2 regions of the Pseudarthrobacter sp. KH_020_B genome follow, and region 1 is predicted to be linked to the other one. Evidence: predicted binding sites of a transcription regulator. Region 1 holds the regulator's gene; the other holds the start of a gene.
What was found. Region 1 encodes HrcA, which represses chaperone genes, less so after heat shock. Its sites were predicted from a motif close to TTNGCACTCGNNNNNNNCGAGTGCNAA; they were not measured.
Positions count from the first base shown of each region.

Region 2: AC3IT0_RS15235 (FmdB family zinc ribbon protein) is a predicted target of HrcA. The motif match lies at 5,139-5,165, and genes of this name have one in related genera.

Region 1 is NZ_CM174506.1:2,540,935-2,547,311, reverse strand. Features, by position in the region: gene lepA (translation elongation factor 4) at 1-1,408, shown strand, start outside; gene hemW (radical SAM family heme chaperone HemW) at 1,445-2,674, shown strand; gene AC3IT0_RS11660 (DUF4870 domain-containing protein) at 2,689-3,108, opposite strand; gene AC3IT0_RS11655 (DUF3097 domain-containing protein) at 3,236-4,084, opposite strand; gene hrcA (heat-inducible transcriptional repressor HrcA) at 4,232-5,245, shown strand; gene dnaJ (molecular chaperone DnaJ) at 5,324-6,377, shown strand, end outside.
Region 2 is NZ_CM174506.1:3,303,505-3,309,881, reverse strand. Features, by position in the region: gene AC3IT0_RS15245 (AAA family ATPase) at 1-3,955, shown strand, start outside; gene cpaB (Flp pilus assembly protein CpaB) at 3,975-4,721, opposite strand; gene AC3IT0_RS15235 (FmdB family zinc ribbon protein) at 4,821-5,078, opposite strand; gene AC3IT0_RS15230 (5-formyltetrahydrofolate cyclo-ligase) at 5,195-5,815, opposite strand; gene galU (UTP--glucose-1-phosphate uridylyltransferase GalU) at 5,924-6,377, shown strand, end outside.

The sequences.
Region 1 (6,377 bases):
CCCCGCAGCCCAGCCTGAGAAGTACGCGGCCGAACTCGCCAGCCTGATCGGAGGCGACCCCGACGACGTGCTCCGCGTCTCCGGCAAGACCGGCATGGGCGTCGAGGTCCTGCTGGACAAGATCGTCCGCGACCTGCCGGCCCCCGTGGGCGACCCGAACGCCCCCGCACGCGCCATGATCTTCGACTCGGTCTACGACACCTACCGCGGCGTGGTCACCTACGTCCGTGTGGTTGACGGCATGCTTCACCCGCGTGAGCGCATCCAGATGATGTCCACCCGGGCCACCCACGAACTCCTCGAGATCGGAGTGAGCTCCCCGGAGCCCACCCCCTCTAAAGGCCTCGGCGTTGGCGAAGTGGGCTACCTCATCACCGGTGTGAAGGACGTCCGCCTGTCCAAGGTGGGCGACACCGTCACCAACCTTGCCAAGCCTGCCACTGAGTCCCTTCCCGGCTACGCCGATGCCAAGCCCATGGTCTTCTCGGGACTGTACCCGCTGGACGGCACAGACTATCCGGTCCTGCGCGACGCGCTGGAGAAACTGATGCTCAACGACGCCGCGCTGGTGTACGAGCCTGAAACCTCGGCGGCGCTCGGCTTCGGCTTCCGCGTCGGCTTCCTCGGCCTGCTCCACCTGGAAATCACCAGGGAGCGGCTCGAACGCGAATACAACCTTGACCTGATCTCCACTGCCCCCAACGTGGAGTACGAGGTAACGCTGGAGGACAAGAAAGTGGTCCACGTGACCAACCCCAGCGAATACCCGTCCGGCAAGATCGCAGAGGTCCGCGAGCCGATGGTCGCTGCCACCATCCTGGCGCCGAACGAGTTCGTGGGCGCCATCATGGAGCTCTGCCAGAGCCGCCGCGGTGTCATAGGCGGCATGGACTACCTGTCCGAGGACAGGGTTGAAATCCGCTACCGGCTGCCGCTCGCTGAGATCGTGTTTGATTTCTTTGACATCCTCAAATCCAAAACACGCGGCTACGGCTCGCTGGACTGGAAGGCCGACGGCGAGCAGGTGGCCGACCTGGTCAAGGTGGACATAATGCTCCAGGGCGAACAGGTGGATGCCTTCTCCGCCATCACGCACCGCGAAAAGGCCTATGCCTACGGTGTGATGATGACCGGCAAACTGCGTGAGCTCATTCCCCGCCAGCAGTTCGAAGTGCCCATCCAGGCTGCCATCGGCTCCAGGATCATCGCCCGGGAAAGCATCCGCGCCATCCGCAAGGACGTTCTGGCCAAGTGCTACGGCGGCGACATTTCCCGTAAGCGCAAACTGCTGGAGAAGCAGAAGGAAGGCAAAAAGCGCATGAAGATGGTGGGCCGGGTCGAGGTCCCCCAGGAAGCCTTCATCGCCGCGCTGACCACCGAAGAGTCCAAGGACAAGGCCAAGAAGTAGTGATGACAGTGGCCGGCAACACCGGACGCCCCTGCAATGCCTAGCGTTCTTCCCCTCGGCGACCCGGCGCCGTCGGACGGCCTGCTGCCCGCCCAGGCAGTGGACGGTGCGGCGGACCGGGCCTTCGGGCTGTACGTGCACATCCCGTTCTGCGCGGTGCGCTGCGGATACTGCGACTTCAACACCTACACGGCCACCGAGCTGGGCGGCGGAGCGTCCCAGGACGCCTACGCCACCACGGCCGTGTCCGAAGTGGACTTCGCGGCCACGGCCCTGCGGGACTCGGGTCTTCCGGACCGACCCCTGAGCACGGTCTTCTTCGGCGGCGGCACCCCCACGCTGCTCCCCGCGGAAGACCTCGCCCGGATCCTGACGGCCGCCGTCGGGCACTGGGGCCTGGAACCCGGCGCCGAAGTGACCACGGAAGCAAACCCGGACTCGGTCACCCCTGCATCCCTGCAGGTGCTGGCCGATGCCGGTTTCACCCGGGTTTCCTTTGGCATGCAGTCTGCCGTTCCCCATGTCCTGAAGGTCCTGGACCGCACGCACACGCCCAGCCGCGTGCCGCAGGTGGTGCAATGGGCGCGGGATGCCGGACTGGCCGTGAGCCTGGATCTTATCTACGGGACGCCGGGGGAGTCACTGGCGGACTGGCGCTACTCCCTCGAAACCGCACTTTCCTACGAGCCGGACCACATCAGTGCCTACGCGCTGATCGTGGAGGACGGCACCAAACTGGCCGCCCAGATCCGCCGTGGCGAGGTCCCGGGAATCGACGACGACGACCACGCCGACAAGTACGAACTCGCCGACCAGCTGATCGGTGCTGCGGGCCTCAGCTGGTATGAGGTCAGCAACTGGTCCCGGACGCCGGAGCAGGCATGCCGGCACAACCTCGCGTACTGGCGCGGGGACGACTGGTGGGGCATCGGACCCGGTGCACACTCTCACGTCGGCGGAGTGCGGTGGTGGAACGTCAAGCACCCAACGGCCTACGCGGGACGGCTCGCGCAGGGCCTGTCGCCGGCCGCCGGGCGGGAAACGCTCGACGCCGACACCCGCGAGGTTGAGCGCGTGATGCTTGAGGCCCGGCTCGTGTCGGGGCTGGCAACGTCAACGCTGGGCGAATACGGCCGTCACGCGGTGGCCGGGCTCATTGCCGACGGCCTGGTGGAGGCGCCGGCTGCCTTCCACGGCAAGCTGATATTGACCCTCAAGGGCCGCCTGCTGGCCGACGCAGTGGTCCGCAGGATCCTGCCGGACTGACTCGCGGGTGGGGACTACTTGATCCAGCGCAGGTTGTACTGGTATCGGTGGGGCTGGCCCTTGTTGACGTGGATGCCTGCGGCCACGGAGAAGCAGGTCAGGGCAATCCAGATCAGGGTGGCGATGACGGCGAAGATGTTTCCCACCACCGGAATGAACACCAGGAGGTTGGCCACCAGCGCAGCAATGGTGGGCGGCAGGCTGAAGTTCAGCGCTTCCTTCGATTCCTGGGCGGTAAACGGCCCGCGCTCACGGAAAATCAGGTAGATCAGCAGTGACGGAACACAGCCGAGGATCCCGCCGAAGTGTGCCAGCGTGGCCCACTGGCGGTCTTCGCTGGCCGTCAGCGGCAGCGCATTTGCCGGAACGCCCTGGTACTCGGAACGGCCCTGGCCACCGTGGTCGTCCCGGTGCTCGCGTGCGTTTTGTGCCACGGTTTTCTTCCTTCGAAAGTGCAATGGTGCTGGGTTGGAGAATGCCGGACTGAAGCAACTGCAGCCTCCGCAGTACCAAGAATACTGGTTCTGCCACCAAATGCCGCCGCCAGCAGCCGGACCCGCCTTACGGCACCGTCAGGAAGTCGATGACCTCCTCCACCCTGCCGAGCAGTGATGCTTCCAGGTCCGCGTAGCTGCGGACAGCGCCCAGCAGCTTCTGCCAGCCCAGCCCGATGTCTTCCTTGGTGGAGTGCGGCCAGCCGAACGCTGCCAGGATGCCGGTCTTCCAGTCCTGCCCGCGGGGCACCAACGGCCATTGTTCGATGCCCAGGACAGCGGGGCGGATCGCCTGCCACACGTCAACGTAAGGGTGCCCGACGATCAGGACATTCCCGGCCGCGCCGGGGGAGGCCATCACGGCCGCCGCGATGCGCGACTCTTTCGAGTCCGGCACCAGGTGGTCCACCAGGACCCCCAGCCGGCGGCCCGGGCCGGGACCGAACGCGGCCACCGCCCCCGCCAGGTCATCAATGCCATGCAAAGGCTCGACGACGATGCCCTCCACGCGGAGATCGTCACCCCAGACTTTTTCCACCAGTTCGGCGTCGTGCTTTCCCTCCACCCAGATTCTGCTGGCCTTGGCCACCTGGGCACGCTGGCCGGCCACGCGGACTGAGCCGGACGCGGTCCGGCCGGCAACCACGGGGGCAGCCTGCCGGGGCGCCGGGGCAACGAGCCGGATGGGCTGTCCCTCCAGGAGGAACCCGAAGCCGAGCCGGAAGGACCGGGACTTGCCGCGCCGGTCTTCGAGGGCCACTACATGCATGCCGCCTGACTTCTCCACCAGGGTCACCGCCCCCACCCAGCCTGACTGGGCGTCTTCGAGCACCATGCCGCGTTCCACGGGAACCTCAGGGAGTTCGCTTCTGACGGGCGCGGTGATCTCCTGCGGACCCCAGTTCTGGTACTGCATGGATTGATTCCGCCTTGCCGCTAGTTCCTGGCCCGGAATTTCGCCCGGAGCGGTACCAATGCTAACAACGGGGTGACTCATATTAGACTGTTAGCACTTAGGCATGTCGAGTGCTAACCCTGCAGTGACCACGGATGGAGGTGGAGTATGAGCGAGCCGCGCAAACTCGAAGTACTGCGCGCCATCGTGGAGGACTATGTCCACTCCCGCGAGCCAGTGGGTTCCAAAGCACTCGTGGAACGCCATCACCTCGGCGTGTCCAGTGCCACCATCCGCAATGATATGGCGGCCCTCGAAGACGAAGGCCTGATCACGGCCCCGCACACCAGCGCCGGTCGGATCCCCACAGACAAAGGCTATCGGCTGTTTGTGGACCAGATTTCAGCGGTAAAGCCGCTTTCCCACGCGGAACGGCGTGCAATCCAGTTGCTGCTGGAGGGCGCAGACGATTTGGACGACGTCCTGGACAGGACCGTCAGGATGCTGTCACAGCTGACCAACCAGGTCGCCGTCGTGCAGTATCCTCACCTGAGCCGCGCCACTATCCGCCACATCGAATTTGTCCTGCTCGCGCCCCGGCAGGTCCTGGTGGTCCTCATCGCCACCACCGGCAAAGTCGAACAGCGCGTGATCGACGTCGGCCAGGACCTCGGCGACGACGCCATCGCGGCCTTGCGGACGCATTTCCTCGGTTCCCTTGCGGGCACGTCGCTGAGCCGGCTGACCCCCTCGCTGCCGGGAGTTGTTTCGTCCGTCAGTCCGGGCCAGCGGGCAGCTGCCCAGGCTTTGGCCCACGGGCTGGAAACGCTCGCGCACAACAGCCGCGAGGAACGCATGGTCATGGCCGGAACGGCGAACCTCGCCCGTTCCAATGTGGATTTTCCGCTCAGTATCGGACCGGTCCTGGAAGCCCTCGAGGAGCAGGTTGTCCTGTTGCGCCTCCTGAGCGACATGGCGCAGGATCCGAGGGGCGTGGCAGTCAGTATCGGGCGTGAAAACCCTTACGACGGGCTCGCGGAGGCCTCCGTGGTGGCCACGGGCTACGGACCTGACAGCACTGCCAAGATCGGTGTGCTGGGCCCCACCCGGATGGACTATCCCACCACCATGGCCGCCGTCAGGGCAGTAGCCCGTTACCTTTCAAGAATTCTGGGCCCGTAACAGCACCACGGTCCAGGCACGAAGAGCAGTCCCGGCAGCCCGGCTGGCCGGCAGTACAACAAGGAAGAGATACGAACTTTGAGCAGCCACTACGACGTCCTCGGAGTCTCGCCGGAAGCCACCGGGGAAGAGATCAAGAAGGCCTACCGCAAGCTTGCCCGCACTCTTCACCCGGACGTAAACCCCGGGGACGATGCATCGGACCGCTTCAAGGCCGTGACGCACGCCTATGAGGTACTTTCGGACCCGCAGAAGCGCCGGATCTATGACACCACCGGTAACGAGAACGGCACCGACAACGGGTTCGGCGGTGGCGGGTACTCCGGCCAGGGCTTCGCGTTCCAGGACATTTTCGACACGTTCTTCGGTGCCGGCGGCTCCTCGGGCCCCGCGTCCCGCGTCCGCCGCGGCCAGGACGCGCTGATTAGTGTCCGGATCGAACTCCGCGATGCCGTGTTTGGCGTCAACCGTAAACTCGAAGTGGACACCGCCGTAACCTGCCCCACTTGCAACGGCTCATGCTGCCGGGAAGGCAGCCACCCTGTGCGTTGCGATATCTGCGGCGGCAGCGGCCAGATCCAGCGCGCGGTGCGCTCCATCCTGGGCCAGGTCATGACGGCGGCCCCGTGTGGCAGCTGCGAAGGCTTCGGAACGGTCATCAAGGACCCCTGCAACGAATGCAGCGGACAAGGCCGCATCCGCAGCCGGCGGTCGCTGACCATCAAAGTGCCGGCCGGTGTTGCCACAGGCACCCGGATCCAGCTCTCCGGGCAGGGCGAAGCAGGCCTGGCCGGAGGACCGTCCGGGGACCTCTACGTGGAACTCCGGGTCAACAACGACGCCACCTACGCCCGCGACGGTGACGACCTGCACGCAACGCTGCACATCCCGATGACTGCCGCCGCCCTGGGCACCGAGCTGTCGCTGGAAACGTTTGACGGGCTGCAGGAGATCGACGTCAAGGCGGGGACGCAGTCCGGGGAGATCATCACGCTCCGTGGTCTCGGCGTGACGCACCTGCGCGGTTACGGCCGTGGGGACCTGATGGTCCATCTGCAGGTGGACACGCCTGCCAAACTCGATGCCGCGCAGGAGGATCTCCTGCGGCAGTTGGCGAAGCTGCGGGGCGAGC
Region 2 (6,377 bases), 760 kb from region 1:
CAAGACCCCCGAAGGTTTCATTGACCTGACCAATGCGCACCCGTCCGGCCTGGCCCAGCTCATGGCCGGCCGCCGCACTCGGTTGTCCACGCTCATCCGCGACCACCAGCAGTACGTCGTCGCGGCCCGGGCGTCGCGGAACATCCGCTCGAAAATCTTCGAACTCGGAAATGACCGTGGCATTGATGCCGGTTACCTTTCCGCGGGCACCGTGGTGTGGACCTCCGCCGTTGGCGGCAAGCCCCAGCGGGTTTCCGCGCCGGTGATGCTCACGGCGATCTCGCTGACGGTCCGCCCCGGGGAGGACGACTACGAGCTGCAGCTCACCGAGCAGGCCAACATCAACCCGGCCCTGGTCCGGCACCTGAAGACCATCCACGGCATTGTTTTTGACGTTAACGCCGTGACGCGCCTCGCGTACAGCACCGCACGCTTCGATCCCCAGCCTGTCCTGGACAAGCTCGCAACTCTGATCCGGCCCATCCACGGCGCCGAAGCCCAGCACAACCTGCTGGTGTCCACTTTTGCGGACCTCTCGGGCAACCTGGACGATCCCTGGATCAATGAAGGCAACCCGCTGGTCGCCGCCCTGGCCAAAGCCGGCGGCGGTGAAGTGATTGACGTACCCGCGCCGGACCCCTCCCGCTTCCCGGATGTGGACGCCCGCCACCCGGACGACGAACTCCTCCTCCTCGACGCCGATCCTGACCAGCAGTACGTCATTGATGCCGCCCGCGCAGGGGACTCCCTGGTGGTCAGCAGCCCGCCGGGCACGGGACAGACCCAGACGGCCATCAACACCATCGGTGCCCTGGTGGACGCGGGGAAGTCAGTCCTGGTGGTGGGGGACCGCCGGGCCAGCCTGAACGAAGTATCGGCACAACTGGAATCGCTTGGGCTTGAATCCATCCTGTTCCAGCTCTCCGGCACCTCAACACCACAGCAGCTCAAGGCCCAGCTGGTGCGGGCCATCGTACGGAACGAAAAATCCCTCGAACCGCAGCTGGGGAACCTCCACAAAACCCTCACCGAGCACCGGCACGCGCTGATGGACCATGTGGCGTCCCTGCACAACGTGCGCCAGCGCTGGGGCTGCTCGCCGTACCAGGCCATGCAGTCACTGGCCGAGCTGACGTCCATCCACCCCGCCCCCGCCACCACTGTGCGGCTCAAGCGCAGTGTGCTGGACAGCATCCGCGACCGCAACGAGCTCGCCGGCAGGCTTCGCCGCGCCGCCGAGCTTGGCAGCTTCAGCCGCGCGTCCACCACCAGCCCGTGGCACGGCGCCCGGCTGCTCACCCGGAAGGAAACCGAGGAAGCCCAGGAGCTCGCCCGGTCAGTGGCTAAGAACCTGCCGGTCCTGCGCGACCGGATGAACAGCGTGGCGGAGCATGCCGAGATCCGGCTTGGCACGTCCTTCTCGGAGTGGGGGGAGCAGCTTGAACTGCTCATGGCTGTCCGCGAAAGCCTGGATAAGTTCACCCCGGACATCTTCGACAGGCCGGTCAACGACCTCATCTCCGCGACGGCGTCCTCCGCCTGGCGCCGGGAGCGGAACGTCGACATGGCGTCCATGCAGCGTTCGCGCCTGCGCCGCGTCGCGAAAGAATACGTCCGTCCGGGCGTCCACATCACCGATCTCCACAGCTCGCTGGTGCTCGTGCAGGACCAGCGGGCCCTCTGGTCCGGGTACGCCACCTCGCAGCGCCACCCGGCCGTCCCCTCGGGCCTTGCCGAAATGAACGTGATGTACCGGTCGCTGGACCGGGAGCTGACCCAGCTGGGGGAGGCCCTCCGGCACACCCAAGCCGGCGGCTCGCTGGCCGCGGCCCGCTATGAGGTACTCATGGAGCGGCTGGAGCGGCTCGTGGCCGACACGCACACGCTGAAAACGCTGCCCGAGCGCACGCTGCTCGTGGAAAACATGCGCGAGCACGGCCTGGGGGAGCTCCTCGCCGATCTTGCGGACCGGGAGGTTCCCGCGGAGTCCGTCGCAGCCGAGCTCGAGCTAGCCTGGTGGCAGTCCGCGCTGGAAGCGATGATCAGCGGCGACGATTACCTGGCTATGTCCGACGGGGACGCGCTCCGGCAGCTTGAAGCCGAGTACCGGCTCGCGGACAACGCCCATATTGCCAGCGGCGCGGCGCGCCTGCGCTGGGACCTGTCCGAACGGTGGCGGGCCGCGCTTGCGGAACACCCTCGCCAGGCCCAGCTGCTCAGGAGCCTGCTCAAGGACGGCCGCGTTACCCTCGCCGCGCTGACGGCACAGGCCCCCGAACTGGTCCCCATGCTGGTGCCCGTCTGGTCGGTCAGCCCGTACCTCATGACCGGGCTCCTGCCGGCCGAACAGCACTTCGACGCCGTAGTCATCCTGGACGCTGAGGCGACATCGGTGCAGGCCGTCCTGCCGGCCATCGCCCGGGCCAGGCAGGTCATAGCTTTCGGCGATGCCAAGATTGCCAGCCCCCGGACTTTCACCGTGGGTGTCGAGCGGCTGGCCGCCGGTGAAGCGGCCCACCAGCGCGTCGAAAGCGCGTACTCGGCGCTGTCTGCCATCCTGCCTGTCTGGCGGTTGAATTTTGTGTACCGCGCGGTTGACGAGGATCTGGTCCTGCAGCTGAGCAAGAACTCTTACGACGGCGCCCTCCGCAGGCTCCCCGAGGGACAGTCAGCCACGGGACTGGACAGGGCCCTCCTCGTTGAGTACCTGCCCGACGGCACGGGCCTGCCCAGTGCCGACCACGAAGGCGTCGAATCCGTGGTGGCCGAGGTTAACCGCGTGGTGCAGCTGGTCTTCGAGCACGCCCGGACGCGGCCGCGCACATCGCTGGCAGTGGTCACCGCCAGCCTGCGCCATGCTGCCAGGATCGGTGAGTCCATCCGTCTTCAGCTCCCGAACCACCCGGGGCTGGCCAGCTTCTTCAGCGCAGGATCCGAGTCGTTCCGGGTGGTTGACCTTGAGCGGGCACAGGGCCTGGTCCGTGACCACGTGATCTTCTCGCCCGGGTTCGGGCGCACCCCGCATGGCCGGGCGCTGCACAACTTCGGACCCCTGTCCGCTGAGGGCGGGCGGGAAAAATTCGCCTTGGCCATGACCCGTGCCCGGCGTTCGCTCCACGTCCTGACGTGTTTCCAGCCCGAAGACCTCGATCTCACGCGGTTGTCCTACGGCGCGGTGGACTTCTATGAGCTCCTCAACCGCGAGATTGCGGGAAAAACCGACCTCGGAACGCCCGCCTCGCGTGCGGCCGCCAGTGAGCAGGCGCTGGGAGCCGATCCGCTCGTGGCCGATCTTGGCGACAGGCTGCGTGCCCGCGGCGCCCGCGTCTGGCACCAGTACGACGGCGTGATTGACGTGGTGGCCGCTGCAGACCCGCTCAGCACCATGGGTCAGGACGACGCCGAAATACCGCGGCCGGTGGCCATCGAATCGGATGGCACCGAGCAGTACCGCACCATGAGTGTCCGTGAGCGGAGCCGGCTCCGTCCGCAGCTGCTGGAACGGATGGGCTGGCGGTACATGCCGCTGTGGACCATCGAAGTCTTCACGGACCCGTCCGCCTGCGCGGATCGGATCGCGGGTTACCTGGGCCTTGAAAATGTTCTGCCGCCCGGACGGGGCACGGCCTCGGGCGGATTCTTTGACGAGGACATGGACGCGCTGGCGCTGGGGAACGCAGAAAATGACAGGTACGACGACCAGGCCGGAAGCCTGGCCAGTGAGGAGGCGGTTGTTGTGACGCCACGGAACGCCGATCAGGCAGCTACGCACGGTAACGGCCAGGCGGATGGCGCAGCAAACGGCAAGGCCGCTGTACCGGACCGCCAGCTGCCAGGGACTGAAGGCATCCTGCCCAACAAGGCTGCCGAGGATGACCCGAAGCGCTGGGGCGATGGCCCCGATAACGATCACGACGCCTGGCTGAAGGAAAACAAACCGCCGCACTGGGGCTGACCTCCAGGCTGCCACGGCGTCACCCGGCCCCGCCCTCAGGTCCCACTAGGACGAAAAACAGCTTGCCCTGTGTGGAGGCCCCCGCCAGCCGGGCGGCCTGCTCCGGGGCTGCCGCCACGACGATCAGCCCGTCGGTCTCGGCGGTGCCTAACCACTGACCCGTCTTGCCGCCCTGTCCTGACGTCCAGAGGACGGGAACGGATGAAGCCAGTACTTCTGACGGGGATTGCTGGTCGTAGCCGTTCGCCCCGGTCAGCACCACGTTGACCAGTTGCCCGGGCGATACCAGCTGGATGGAGGAAGGGTCGGCCATCCTCAAGGGCACGGCTGCGGAGCCCGGAGGCGTTCCGGTCAGGAGGCCCGGTCCCAGCAGCAGGGAATCCGTCACCAGTTGGCCCCTCCGCAGAGGGGCTGCCAGTTGTTTTCCCGCGGCTTCACTGGTGTCGGACAGGGACCCGGCGGTCAGCATGCCCGGCGGGATCTTCGTTGCCGTGAGGTCTGTGGCTGATAAGGCCGTGCCTGCGGGGAGATCCCGCGCAGCCGCCAACACCGAGACCGTATCGGCGGGCGGGGGAGTGAGCTGATGGACAGTGATCCCGGCAGCAAGGCAGAGCAGGAGCGCTATCGCAAGGCGCCGGTTCCGGCCCAGCCAGGACAACAGCCTGTGGCCGCGCGCGCCCCGGGTGCGTGCTGATGGGAGCGGACGGCGGACCGGGCGTCCCGGCGGGGCGGAGCCGCGGCTGGAACGAAAGAGGGTTGCGGGCATGGGACCCACGCTACGTACCGGCAACCAAGTCCGACAGCAGCAAAGGTGCCTATGTGGACAACCGCGTTGCCGGCGTCGTACGTCTTTTTAGGCCGGAGGTCAGCTGGCGGCAGCGGCCGTGGCAGGCGCCGGTGCGGCGGCGGGGACGGAGGGGGCAGCCGAAACGGTGCTTCCCTTGGCGTCCCGGGAGTCGGTCCGGTAGAAACCGGAGCCCTTGAAGACCACACCCACGCTGTTGAACTTCTTGCGCAAGGCGCCCTGGCACTCCGGGCATGACGACAGGGTGCTGTCAGTGAACGACTGGAAAACGTCGAAGGCGTGGCCGCAATCCTTGCAGGCGTAGGCGTAAGTGGGCACTGCTGATCCTCCTCTGGGGCAAACGAGAGGTCCTGTGCCGTCATGAGCGGAAATCGTCCATTAGCAGTCGCAGGGCCTGAGTGCCAATTCTATCACCCCGGGAAAGTAGCCCTCCGTCAGTCCGGGTCAGGCAGTCGGATCAAGCCTGACGGCGTCAGGACAGCCGGAACCCTCCGGTCAAAGTCTTCGGCGGGAATGCTTCCCGCCGGGAGCAGTTCGGAATCGAAGACGACGGCCGCAAACGGGATCTCAAGGCCGTCCCCGGCCAGGGAGCCCAGCAGGACGTCGTAGTAGCCGCCGCCCTGGCCAATGCGGTTGCCGTCCCTGTCCACGGCCGTGGCCGGGATGAAGAGTGCAGCAACTGAGGCCATGATGCCGAGGTCAAGGCGTGGTCCGGCAGGTTCCAGCACCGGTGCATAGCGGCTGCGGACAAACTCGACGCAGGGGGTCCAGTACGTCCAACTCAGCCTGCGGCCGGGCTCGCAGACAGGGAGCAGGACGGTGTGGCCACGCCGGTGAAGCTCGCTGATCAGGGGAAGCGTGGGCGGCTCGGGTACTACCCCCAGGTAGGCGCAAAAGGTCGATGGCGTCCCGCCGGTCAGCTGCTCGGCCCACGCGGCGCCGTGGACCGCCAGGGCGGCGCCCGCCGCGTCGCGCTGGGTGACGTCCGTCGCGGCGCGGCGCGCACGATGGCGTGCGCGGATGTCCGCCTTGGCTTCACTGCTGACTTGAGACATGCCGCTCCTTCTTTGCCGTTCAGGGTGGCCGTTGCAGCGTCTGCGCCGCGCTGGCCCAGGCGACACCAAAAATTACTGAATGGTCAGCCCCTCCGTTAGATTAGTCCAGTGACTACCACTCAGCAGACAGTACGCAAGGCCGTTATTCCCGCTGCCGGCCTCGGCACCAGGTTCCTGCCCGCCACAAAAGCCATGCCCAAGGAAATGCTCCCGGTGGTGGACAAGCCGGCCATCCAGTACGTGGTTGAAGAAGCTGTCAACGTTGGCCTTAACGACATCCTGATGATCACGGGACGCAACAAGCGTGCCCTGGAGGACCACTTCGATAGGGTTCCTTCGCTGGAGGACACCCTGGAAGCCAAGGGCGATCTGGCCAAACTTGAGTCCATCCAGGCAGCCAGCAACCTCGGTGACATCCACTACGTCCGCCAGGGTGATCCCAACGGCCTGGGCCACGCCGTACTGCGTGCCAAGCAGCACGTCGGCAACGAACCGTTTGCCGTCCTCCTGGGCGATGACCTGATCGATGCCCGGGACGAACTCCTCAGCACCATGATCGAAG